Regions from separate parts of the Mannheimia indoligenes genome, predicted to be linked through region 2. Evidence: riboswitches for the same ligand, from Rfam matches in the RefSeq annotation. Region 2 holds a riboswitch; the other holds the start of a gene.

Region 1 (5,780 bases), on a different contig from region 2:
CTTCATTTTTAGCGAGTGCTTGGAAAGCATCTAATGCTTCTTGGTCGGTAATCGATACATAATCGGCTCTGCCTGTTGCATTTAAATAGGCGTGTTGCGGACCAACTGATGGAAAATCTAAACCTGCCGAGATAGAGTAAGATTCTTCAATTTGTCCATCTTTATCTTGCATAATCGGTGATTTCATACCGAAGTAAATTCCTGTTGTGCCGTGTTTAAGCGGTGCACCGTGTTCACCTGTTTCAATGCCTTTGCCTGCCGGTTCAACTCCGATTAATTGTACCGATGTTTCTTCGATGAAATCAGCAAACATTCCGATTGCATTCGAACCACCGCCAACGGCAGCAATCACCGCATCCGGCAAGCGGTCTTCTTTTGCTAAAATTTGACGTTTGGTTTCTTCGCCAATCATTTTTTGGAACTCACGCACCATTGTCGGGAATGGATGTGGACCTGCTGCTGTACCAATTAAATAGTGAGTGGTATCGTAGTTTGCTGCCCAATCACGCATCGCCTCACAGCACGCATCTTTAAGCGAGCAAGAACCTTTTTCGACAGGGATTACATCCGCTCCCATTAAACGCATACGGAACACATTAGGCGATTGGCGTTCCACATCTTTTGCCCCCATATAAACCACACAAGGCATACCTAGCATTGCACAAGCTAATGCGGTTGCCACACCGTGCTGCCCAGCTCCAGTTTCGGCAATAATACGGGTTTTGCCCATTCGTTTGGCGAGTAAAATCTGCCCTAGTACTTGATTGGTTTTATGAGCTCCACCGTGTAATAAATCTTCACGTTTTAGATAGAGTTTGCTGTTTGTACCTTTAGTTAAATTACTGCAAAGCGTAAGTGCCGTTGGACGACCTGCATAGTTTTTGAGTAAATCGGCAAATTCTGCTTGGAATGTTGGATCTTGTTGAGCTTCTACAAAGGCTTGCTCTAATTCTTTGAGTACCGATACTAAAATTTCAGGAACATACATTCCGCCAAATTCACCGAAGTAAGGGTTAAGAAGTGTGTCTGACATAATATTTCCTTTTCTATTTCCTCTCTCGTCTTGAAAGAGAGTATAAAATTATAAATTTCTAGCTACATTTAAGGCTGATGAGGTTTGAGCTACCGGCATTACTTCAACACGGTTAATATTGACGTGTTCCGGTTGTTGATTTAACCAAAGCACGATATTAGCCACATCTTCAGGGCGAACAAATTCAACATTTTCATAAATTTTTGCTGCTTTTTCGTCATCGCCTTTAAAGCGAACATTAGAAAATTCTGTCCCACCACATAAGCCCGGCTCAACGTTAGACACCCGTACTTTTGTGCCTGCTAAATCTGCACGCAAATTTAAGCTAAACTGCTTCACAAAGGCTTTTGTACCGCCATAAACATTCCCACCCGGGTAAGGGTAAGTTCCTGCAATCGAACCGATATTAATAATATGTCCTGAATTATGCTCAACCATTTCAGGAAGAACTAGGCGTGTCATTGTTACTAAGCCTTTAATATTAGTATCAATCATTTGATACCAATCAGTTAAATCCGCTTTATGAGCAGGCTCTAAGCCTAGTGCTAAACCTGCATTATTCACTAATAAGTCAATCTTTCGCCAACTTTGAGGGCGGCTATTTAATACTTTTTCAACTTCTGAGGAATCTTGAATATCAAATACAAGCGGTAGAAAATTATCGCCAAATTGCAAATGTAGTTCGCTTAAACGCTCTGCACGTCTGCCTGTGCCAATCACTCTATAGCCTGATTGAAGAAGTAATTTACAAATTGCTAAACCAAAACCGGCGGTTGCCCCTGTTACTAATGCAGTTTTCATCGTTTTACCCTCAAAATTAAAATGTACTATTAAAGTAGTACAAAATTTAAAAAATTGCAAGAAATATATCGTTCAGAAAAGAAAAAAGCGTACCAAAAGGTACGCTAAATACATAGGAGGATCTTATTTTAAGATTTATATAACACAACATTCGATATCCATATCTTGAATGACATTCTATATCATAAATCCATTTAATTCTGTGATTGCCTTCACATTTTTAGAAATTAACCTTTATTTTCCTACTTTTTTGCTTTAAAGATTAAAATTAAGGCAGCCATCACTGCGGCTGTTGCCACAAATCCTAATAAAGCAGATTGCGTGAAACCTACTACTAAGTAGCCAACAATAGAAGCAGCAGCAACCAATAACGCATAAGGTAATTGTGAAATAACGTGATCCATATGGTTACATTGTGCACCTGTTGAAGATAAGATAGTAGTATCTGACACCGGTGAACAATGGTCTCCGCATACTGCCCCCGCCATTACTGCCGACAAGCAAGGAATGATTAATGCAGGATCAGAATGAACTGCCATTGCCGCACCGATTGGTAACATAATACCAAATGTTCCCCAGCTTGTGCCTGTTGAGAATGCCATAAATGCGGCTAATACGAATAAAATTGCCGGTAAGAATCCTGCTGCAATATGCTCACCAACTAAGCCTGATAAGTATTTGCCTGTTTGCATATCGCTTACTACGCCATTAATTGTCCAAGCAAAGAATAAAATGGTGATTGCACCAGACATCATTTTTACGCCTAAACCATAGGCACGAACGTAATTTTTTAGTGAAATATGACCGCTTGCCATAATACAAATGCTGGCAACTACTAATGCAGCTAGACCGCCTACCACTAACGAAATACCCACAGTGGTATTTTCAAAAGCACCTAAAATCGAAAATGGTGTGTTTGATTCTGCTAATGCATCGGCACCGGTTTTAATCATCATTGCAACCGTAACCACAATTAAAGCAACAATCGGGAACACTAAATTACGCATACGCCCTTTAACTTCAATACTTTCTTCCTCTACTTCTGCTAAATGTTCTGCTTGGCGTTCAAAACGAGCCATTGAGCCGATATCGAATGAGAAATAAGCTACGAAGAACACCATAATCATTGAGAAAATCGCATAGAAATTCATTGCACTCATCGTCATAAATGCACCAAGCGGAGAATAGCCCGTGATTGAATGAGTTGCTAATAAACCGGCAATTAAGGTAATAATGTAAGCTCCCCAACTTGAAATTGGCATTAATACGCACATTGGTGCGGCGGTTGAGTCAAGGATATAAGCTAATTTTGCACGAGAAACATTGAATTTATCCGTTACCGGGCGAGCAATTGCCCCTACCGCTAAACTATGGAAATAGTCATCAATAAAAGTGAAAAATACTAAACCTGCGGCTATTAATTTTGCACCACGTTTATCTTTAATTCTTTTCTGAGCCCAATTTGCAAAGGCTTGATTACTTCCTGAAATGCTTAATAAAGAAGTCAATACACCTAATAAAATTAAGAATAAAATGATATTGATGTTGTTAGAATTTAAACCCTCTTCAGCTCCTTTATAAACTAAAGAAACAACACTATTTTTTATATAAGTAAGTGCATCAAGAAAATTACTATTAGTTAGCATAAATGCACCAAATATAATCCCAATGCTTAATGAAATAATCACTTTGCGTGTAACAATCGCTAAAATTAATGCAATCAGAGCCGGTAACACAGACCAAAACGATGTGGAATAATCAACTAGATTCATAAAACCTCTAAAATGACTTTGTATAATTTGTATATAAAAATAATAGCCAAACAAGAGATGTACTGAGATATTTATAGGAATAAATATAAAGGAAGGAAATATGAAAAACTAAAACCCACCCTAACAGTAGCACTCCGTAGCGTTTACTACGACAGTGTCGTTTCTTTCGAGAACGACCCCAACCAATTAAGATGACGCCTAATTGATTTCGGCAAATCCACCTTTCCTTTTTCTTCATCGTTTTCCACTCAGAAAAAATACTTATTGAATTTGCACCTCTACATTTTGTAGGATGACGTAAAGATACCACGAATATCCGAAGATATAAAGTACCTCTTTTTTATTTATATTTATTTACCTCAAATATCTTTTAATATATGATAAAAAAGAATAAAATTCACTTCGTTACTAAAACATTAGGAGAATACAATGTCAGATTTAAAAAGCCTTTTAAACCTTCGTAGTTTAAGAGTATTTGCTAAAGATTTAGCACTTGAACAATTAAAATCATTTGCTGAAAAATTAGATACTATTATTGCTGAAAAAGAAGAAGAAATTAGAAAAGAAGAGCAAGAAAAAGCAAAACAATTAGAAAGCTTAAATAAATACACCGAAATGTTAAAACAAGATGGACTTTCTATTGATGAATTAGCTCAATTATTAGCAGATAAAGTAATTAAAGGTCGAAAAGCCCCTAAAGCACGCAAACCGATTGCCTCTCGTCCTGCTAAATATAAATTTGTTGATGCTGAAGGTAATGAAAAAACGTGGACAGGTCAAGGCAGAACACCAAAAGCATTGCAAGAAGCACTTGATAAAGGCAAGAAATTAGAAGATTTTGCTATTTAATTTATTATTTATATAAAGATTAGATATGAGAGAACTCTAATTGGGTTCTCTTATTTTTATAATAGGATATCAAATGCTTGAACATAAAATTTTATTAACTGAATGCCCAGATGATACAGGGTTAGTCGCTAAAATTACCAATATTTGTTACAAACACCAATTAAATATTATTAAAAACTCGGAATTTGTGGATAACGAAACGAAACGCTTTTTTATGCGTACGGAGTTAAACGGTATTTTTAACGATAAAACATTTCTAGCCGATCTAGAATTTACTTTGCCTGACGGTTCAATTTATAAATTATTGCCAAAGCAGAGAAAGCGTATTGTTATTTTAGTAACCAAAGAAGCTCACTGTTTAGGCGATTTATTAATGAAAAACTATTATGGTGGTTTAGATGTAGAAATTGCAGCTGTAATCGGTAATCACGACACATTAAGAGAATTAGTTGAACGCTTTGATGTGCCGTTCCACTTGGTCAGCCACGAAAATCTGACCCGTGTTGAACACGATAAATTATTAGCCGATAAAATTGACGAATACGCCCCGGATTATATTGTACTAGCTAAATATATGCGTGTGCTTAATCCTGAATTTGTAGCACGTTACCCAAATCGTGTTGTAAATATCCACCATTCTTTCTTACCTGCATTTATTGGTGCGAAGCCATATCAACGAGCTTACGAACGTGGTGTAAAAATTATTGGTGCAACGGCTCATTTTGTAAATGATGAATTAGATGAAGGTCCAATTATTATGCAAAATGTGATCAACGTAGATCACACCTATACTGCCGAGGCAATGATGCGTGCCGGGCGGGATGTAGAGAAAACCGTTCTCAGTCAAGCATTAGAATTAGTACTTGCTGATAAGATCTTTGTTTATAAAAACAAAACCATTATTTTATAAAAAAATAGCCAGTGATTGAAACTGGCTATTTTATTTAGATGGAATATCTTCCAACGTTTCAGGCATTTTACCTATTAACAAATTAAATAGCATTGCCGTTCTTGCCAAAATCTCTCTTAACCTTACTTGATAAGCCCCTTCAGGATATTTCGCTGCATAACAAATCGCATCAATATTTTTAAATTTCGCAATAAATAATGCTCTTTCACAATGAAACTTCTGTGAGACAATCGTAAACGGCGGTAATTTATAAACCTCTGTCGCTCTTATAATTGAATCAAAAGTAGTATAGCCCGCATAATCTTGCTTAATTTGTAGCTGAGGTATGCCCATTTTCAGCAAATCATTAGTCATTGTTTTAGGCTCATTATAATAAGGGGTTTTATTATCACCACTAACTAAAAGTTTATTTACT
Region 2 (5,780 bases):
GAAATGATTGCACGTCGTCCGGAAGCAGTGATCGAGATCGCAGTTAAAGGTATGTTACCTAAAGGTCCTTTAGGTCGTGAAATGTTCCGTAAATTAAAAGTTTACGCAGGTAACGAACATAACCACGCTGCACAACAACCACAAGTTTTAGACATCTAATCACGGAGCAGAAAAATGACAGCAGCAAATCAAAACTACGGCACAGGTCGCCGCAAAAGCTCTTCAGCTCGTGTATTTATCAAACCGGGCAGTGGTAACATTACCATTAACCAACGTTCTTTAGAGGTTTACTTCGGTCGTGAAACTTCACGTATGATCGTTCGTCAACCATTAGAGTTAGTTGAATTAACAGATAAATTAGACCTATACATCACTGTAACCGGTGGTGGTATTTCTGGTCAAGCGGGTGCAATCCGTCACGGTATCACTCGTGCATTAATGGAATACGATGAAACTCTACGCCCAGCACTTCGTGCAGCAGGCTTCGTTACTCGTGACGCACGTCGCGTTGAACGTAAAAAAGTGGGTTTACACAAAGCACGTCGTCGTCCACAATACTCAAAACGTTAATTTTATTTTCGTTTTCAGCAAAAAAGGCAGGAATTCCTGCCTTTTTTATTATTTATAACACTATCTTTTATAAAGATATTTCACCATTAATAGTGCAATTCCTGCACCGCATAAATCAGCTAATCCATCTAACCAAGAACCTTGTCTGGTTTCAGTAAAAGTTGCTTGTCCTAATTCCGTTCCAAATGCATAAAATAGTGCAAAAATCATCAATCCTAAATAAGGTATGGCTCTATTTGATTGGATAGTCGCTCTTGCCATTAGCCAAATCTGTATAAAAAAGATGACAAAATGCCCGATTTTATCAAAATGGGGAAAGGGCGGTAGTTCGTTACTGCTTTCACGAAAAATTAAGCTGTAAATGCTAATGACAAACCAAAGTAGAGCTAAGAGAGCGTATTTATTCATTTTTAAATATTTCATAGAAAAATATAAAAAAACAAGCGGTCATTTTAGTAAAAAATTTACCAAAAATAACCGCTTGTAAACACTAGATGTTACTCGAATAAACCTTTGTGGAGTGAGCGAACAACGTCATCCGCCTCTTCATTTTTCACTAAGGTACAAACGTTATTTGTGCTTGCGCCATAGCTGATGAGACGGACATTATAGTTTTCAAGGGTTTGGAATAGACGTTTTGCTACACCGGACTGTGTGTGCAAATTGTTTCCGATAATCGCGACTAACGCTAAATCATTTTCTACTTGAACGTTGCAGTAAGCGTTTAATTCATCTAATAACTCTTTAGATAACATATCTGCACCTGAAGATGCTGAGCCGGTTTTGTCTAATGTTAAGGCAATGCTAACTTCAGAGGTTGTAATCACATCAACTGAAATTTTATGTTTAGCTAAAATTGCAAATACATTGGCTAAGAAACCTTGAGCGTGTAGCATCGAAAGGCTTGAAAGCGTTAATAAGATTTGGTTACGACGTAACGCAAGTGCACGGAACGTTGGGCGTGGTTGAGGATCTCGGGTTACCCAAGTGCCGCCTTGTTCAGGAGCTTTACTTGAACCTACGTATACAGGAATATTGCTACGCACTGCCGGTAATAATGTTGCCGGGTGAAGCACTTTTGCACCGAAAGTCGCCATTTCTGCTGCTTCGTTAAATGCCATTGTATCAATACGTTGTGCATTTGGTACAACTCGTGGATCAGTTGTGTAGATGCCCGGAACATCCGTCCAAATTAATACATCATTAGCATTTAATACTTCGGCTAATAAGGCGGCAGAGTAATCTGAACCACCACGACCTAGAGTTGTGGTTTTGCCTTCATCATCACGACCGATAAAACCTTGAGTAACTACGATTTTACCTGCTTCAATAAGTGGTTTGATAACTTTATCGGATTGTTGTTGGGTTTTTTCGTCGTTTGGGGCAGCTTTACCGTAGTGGTTATCCGTCGCTACAATGTCTCGCACATCAACCCATACGGCTGGGTGTCCACGCTCAATTAGTAATTGGGTAAAGATTTTGGTGGACATCATCTCGCCGTGGCTGATTAATTCATCGCTTAATGCCGCAGAGGTCGCAAGGCTTGCAGATTCTGCTAGGGTTTCAATACGATCTAATAATTCGTCAATTTCAGCACGAACGCTGTCTTGGTGTTGCAGTTTTTCAATGATGTTGTATTGAATCTGGCGAACGGCTGTAATGATTTCATCACGTTTTTCTTTTTCACAACCATTTGCGAGCTCAACTAAATAGTTTGTAACACCGGCAGAAGCAGAAAGTACCACGACACGAGTGTTGGCATCTGCAATCACGATGTTTGCCGATGAGGTCATTGCATCAAAATTAGCAACGCTGGTACCACCAAATTTAGCCACAGAAAGATGAGACATAATAAAATTTCCTTAAAACAAAATAGATAAATGTTGTGTTAGGGGATATTCGGAAAGGAAATTTGAGTAGATTATACGGTTTGATTAGAGAACCAATTAATCAGAGCACTCCATTTAATATTTGCTATTAAATGACAGCTGATAGGATTCAACCTGCTCAGCCGATGTTAATTCCAGTCTAGTGAATTCACACCTCGGCAATCACTCCCATCACTTAATTTTCAAACGGTCCTAGTTACCTCAAATTAAGTTGCCTGAGTGTTGCACCTCTCCTGTAATGGCAATTCCATTACTCTTTTTTCAATGGATTGAAAAAACGGTATAGAAATACCTTTTTATCTGAGTTTTGTCAATGAATATTTGAAAAAACTTAGGGGGAGCAGTGAAAACAAGCGGTTATTTTTTCGTAAAATTTTACAAGAATTTGACCGCTTGAATAGTGAGTTTGAAATTTTACTCTAAAATTTTTTTGAAATGGATCACAAAACTTAATTTAGGTGATTGTCTTTAAAATGCTTTTTTTCTATTCTATTTCTACTCAATATGAGTTAATTAATTGGAGGTTTGTATGAGTGTTTTAGGTTATCTACAAAAAATCGGTAGAGCCTTAATGGTGCCGGTGGCGGCGTTACCGGCAGCGGCACTATTAATGGGGATTGGTTATTGGATTGACCCGGACGGCTGGGGAGTAAATAGCCAGCTGGCAGCGTTACTGATCAAATCAGGGGCGGCAATCATTGATAATATGTCCATTTTATTTGCGGTGGGTGTTGCCTTTGGTATGTCTAAAGAAAAAGATGGGGCAGCCGCATTATCCGGTTTAGTTGGTTATTTAGTGATTACCACCTTGCTTGCACCGGGAGCGGTGGCTCAATTACAAGGCATTGCAGTCGATCAAGTACCGGCGGCATTCGGTAAAATCAATAACCAATTTATCGGGATTTTAGTGGGTGTGATTTCAGCGGAACTTTATAACCGTTTCTACCAAGTGGAATTGCCGAAAGCGTTATCCTTCTTTAGCGGTAAACGTTTAGTGCCGATTGTTGTATCGGTTGTGATGATCGTGGTTGCGTTTATTCTATTGTACGTATGGCCGGTGATTTTTGGTGGATTAGTATCTTTTGGTGAATCAATCAAAGATATGGGTTCAGTCGGTGCAGGTATTTATGCTTTCTTCAACCGTTTATTAATTCCTGTTGGCTTACACCATGCACTTAACTCTGTGTTCTGGTTTGACGTAGCAGGTATTAACGATATACCAAACTTCTTAGGCGGAGCGAAGTCGTTAGCGGAAGGCAAAGCAGTAGTAGGCGTAACCGGTATGTACCAAGCCGGCTTCTTCCCTGTGATGATGTTTGGTTTACCGGCAGCGGCATTAGCGATTTATCATAGTGCAAAACCGGCTAAAAAAGTGCAAGTTGCATCAATTATGTTTGCGGCGGCTTTAGCCTCATTCTTCACCGGTATTACTGAGCCACTTGAGTTTGCTTTTATGTTTGTAGCACCAGTGCTTTATGTGGTTCACGCATTATTAACCGGTATCTCGGTGTATATCGCTGCTTCAATGGAGTGGATTGCAGGCTTTGGCTTTAGTGCAGGTTTAGTGGACTTAGTACTATCAAGCCGCAACCCGCTTGCCGTTCAATGGTATATGTTGTTGGTGCAAGGTTTAGTGTTCGCTGTGATTTACTATGCGTTATTCCGCATTGTAATTCGTGCGTTTAACTTAAAAACCCCGGGACGCGAAGACGATGCCGAAACACAAGCGGTCAATACCACATCTCATCAAGAACGAGCAAAACAGTTTATTGATGCTTTAGGCGGTAAAGAAAACTTGCTCAATATTGATGCTTGTATTACACGTTTACGTTTAACCTTAGCTGATGTGTCTAAAGTTAATGAGGCTCAATTAAAAGCCCTTGGCTCGAAAGGCAATATCAAATTAGGGGAAAATGCGTTCCAAGTGATTTTGGGAACAGAAGCGGAATTTGTTGCAGACGCAATGAAGAAACTTTAAAACTGAATCAATAAACAAGCGGTCAATTTTTCGCAAAATTTTGCAAGAAATTGACCGCTTGAATTTTATGCTTTTTTATTCGTTGGTGCTTGTTTATGAGCAGCCATTTTTTGGCGAATTTCACGGCGTTGTTTTGACAGTTCTGCGTTACGAATCATATAATCATCAACACGGTTTTCGTAGTCATCACGCATATTGGCAATAATAGCTCGAATTTCTTCAATAGACATTTCATCTGTAATGTATTGGGTTAGATTATCCAATAACAATACACGTTTTTGGTTATCACGAATTTTGCGATCGTTATCAGCAGTTTCTCGGTGTAATTTGTTTTTTAGACGATAAAGATGCACATATTCCAACATATCGTGGAATGATTTATTGACTTCAGACATAAAGACCTCTCTTAGTTGAGTTTTATTGAAAATAATTAAGTAAATCCTAGTCTTTTTCTGCCAATTCGTCAAAAAATTTTGTGTTAATTTTATGATTTAAATCTGTTATCAAAAAGTTCGTTAAATTTTGTAGTGATATTTAGCTTAAAAATGGTAATATCTTATCATTTATAGTTATTAAGGGATTTTGTTATGTCATCAAATATCGCTCCTCGTGAATTTGCTGCAATTGATTTAGGCTCAAACAGCTTTCATATGATTGTAGCCCGTATTGTGAATGGCTCAATTCAAGTCCTTTCTCGTCTTAAACGCCGTGTCCGATTAGCTGATGGGCTTGATGAAAATTTAATACTTAGTCAAGAAGCTATCGACAGAGGTGTCGATTGCTTGGCATTATTTGCTAAACGCTTAAAAGGCTTTTCTCCGGAGAATGTGAAGGTCGTCGGTACTTATACGCTACGAAGAGCTTCAAATAAACAAGATTTTCTTGACCAAGCAAAAGCGGTTTTTCCTTATTCTATTTCTATTATTTCGGGGCAAGAAGAAGCCCGATTGATTTATTCAGGGGTTAGCCACACACAACCTGAAACGGGTAGAAAGCTCGTAGTAGATATTGGTGGTGGTTCAACAGAAATTACCATTGGCGACAACTTTAATCCAATTCGGGCGGAAAGCCGTCATATGGGGTGTGTAAGTTTTGCTAAACGTTTTTTCCCAAAAGGTGAACTAACTATTGAGCTTTTTGATAGTGCTTATCAACTTGCAATGGAAAAAATTGAGGACTTGATGTGGGAATATCAAGAATTAGGCTGGGAACACGCACTGGGTTCTTCAGGCACAATCAAAACCGTTCATCAAGTTCTCATTGCTAATGGCTATCGTGATGGATTAATTACCGAGCCTCGTTTGCAAAAAATGATTGATTTATGTTTGGAATTTAAATCGTTA

Evidence for each region. Region 2 has a riboswitch for lysine ahead of lysC (lysine-sensitive aspartokinase 3). Riboswitches for the same ligand answer to the same signal wherever they lie in the genome.
Region 1: linked by a shared signal. The riboswitch ahead of V6W77_RS03320 (Na+/H+ antiporter NhaC family protein) and the one ahead of lysC (lysine-sensitive aspartokinase 3) in region 2 are both predicted to bind lysine.

The regions. Positions count from the first base shown of each region.
Region 1 covers NZ_JBAJJM010000005.1:3,456-9,235, forward strand. The annotation lists gene trpB (tryptophan synthase subunit beta) at 1-1,033, opposite strand, end outside; gene V6W77_RS03315 (SDR family oxidoreductase) at 1,082-1,834, opposite strand; gene V6W77_RS03320 (Na+/H+ antiporter NhaC family protein) at 2,077-3,606, opposite strand; lysine riboswitch at 3,726-3,895, opposite strand; gene V6W77_RS03325 (H-NS family histone-like protein) at 4,036-4,455, shown strand; gene purU (formyltetrahydrofolate deformylase) at 4,529-5,365, shown strand; gene V6W77_RS03335 (SanA/YdcF family protein) at 5,396-5,780, opposite strand, start outside.
Region 2 covers NZ_JBAJJM010000006.1:78,837-84,616, forward strand. The annotation lists gene rplM (50S ribosomal protein L13) at 1-159, shown strand, start outside; gene rpsI (30S ribosomal protein S9) at 175-570, shown strand; gene V6W77_RS04555 (VanZ family protein) at 631-978, opposite strand; gene lysC (lysine-sensitive aspartokinase 3) at 1,068-2,420, opposite strand; lysine riboswitch at 2,516-2,700, opposite strand; gene nagE (N-acetylglucosamine-specific PTS transporter subunit IIBC) at 2,989-4,437, shown strand; gene V6W77_RS04570 (DUF496 family protein) at 4,503-4,832, opposite strand; gene ppx (exopolyphosphatase) at 5,025-5,780, shown strand, end outside.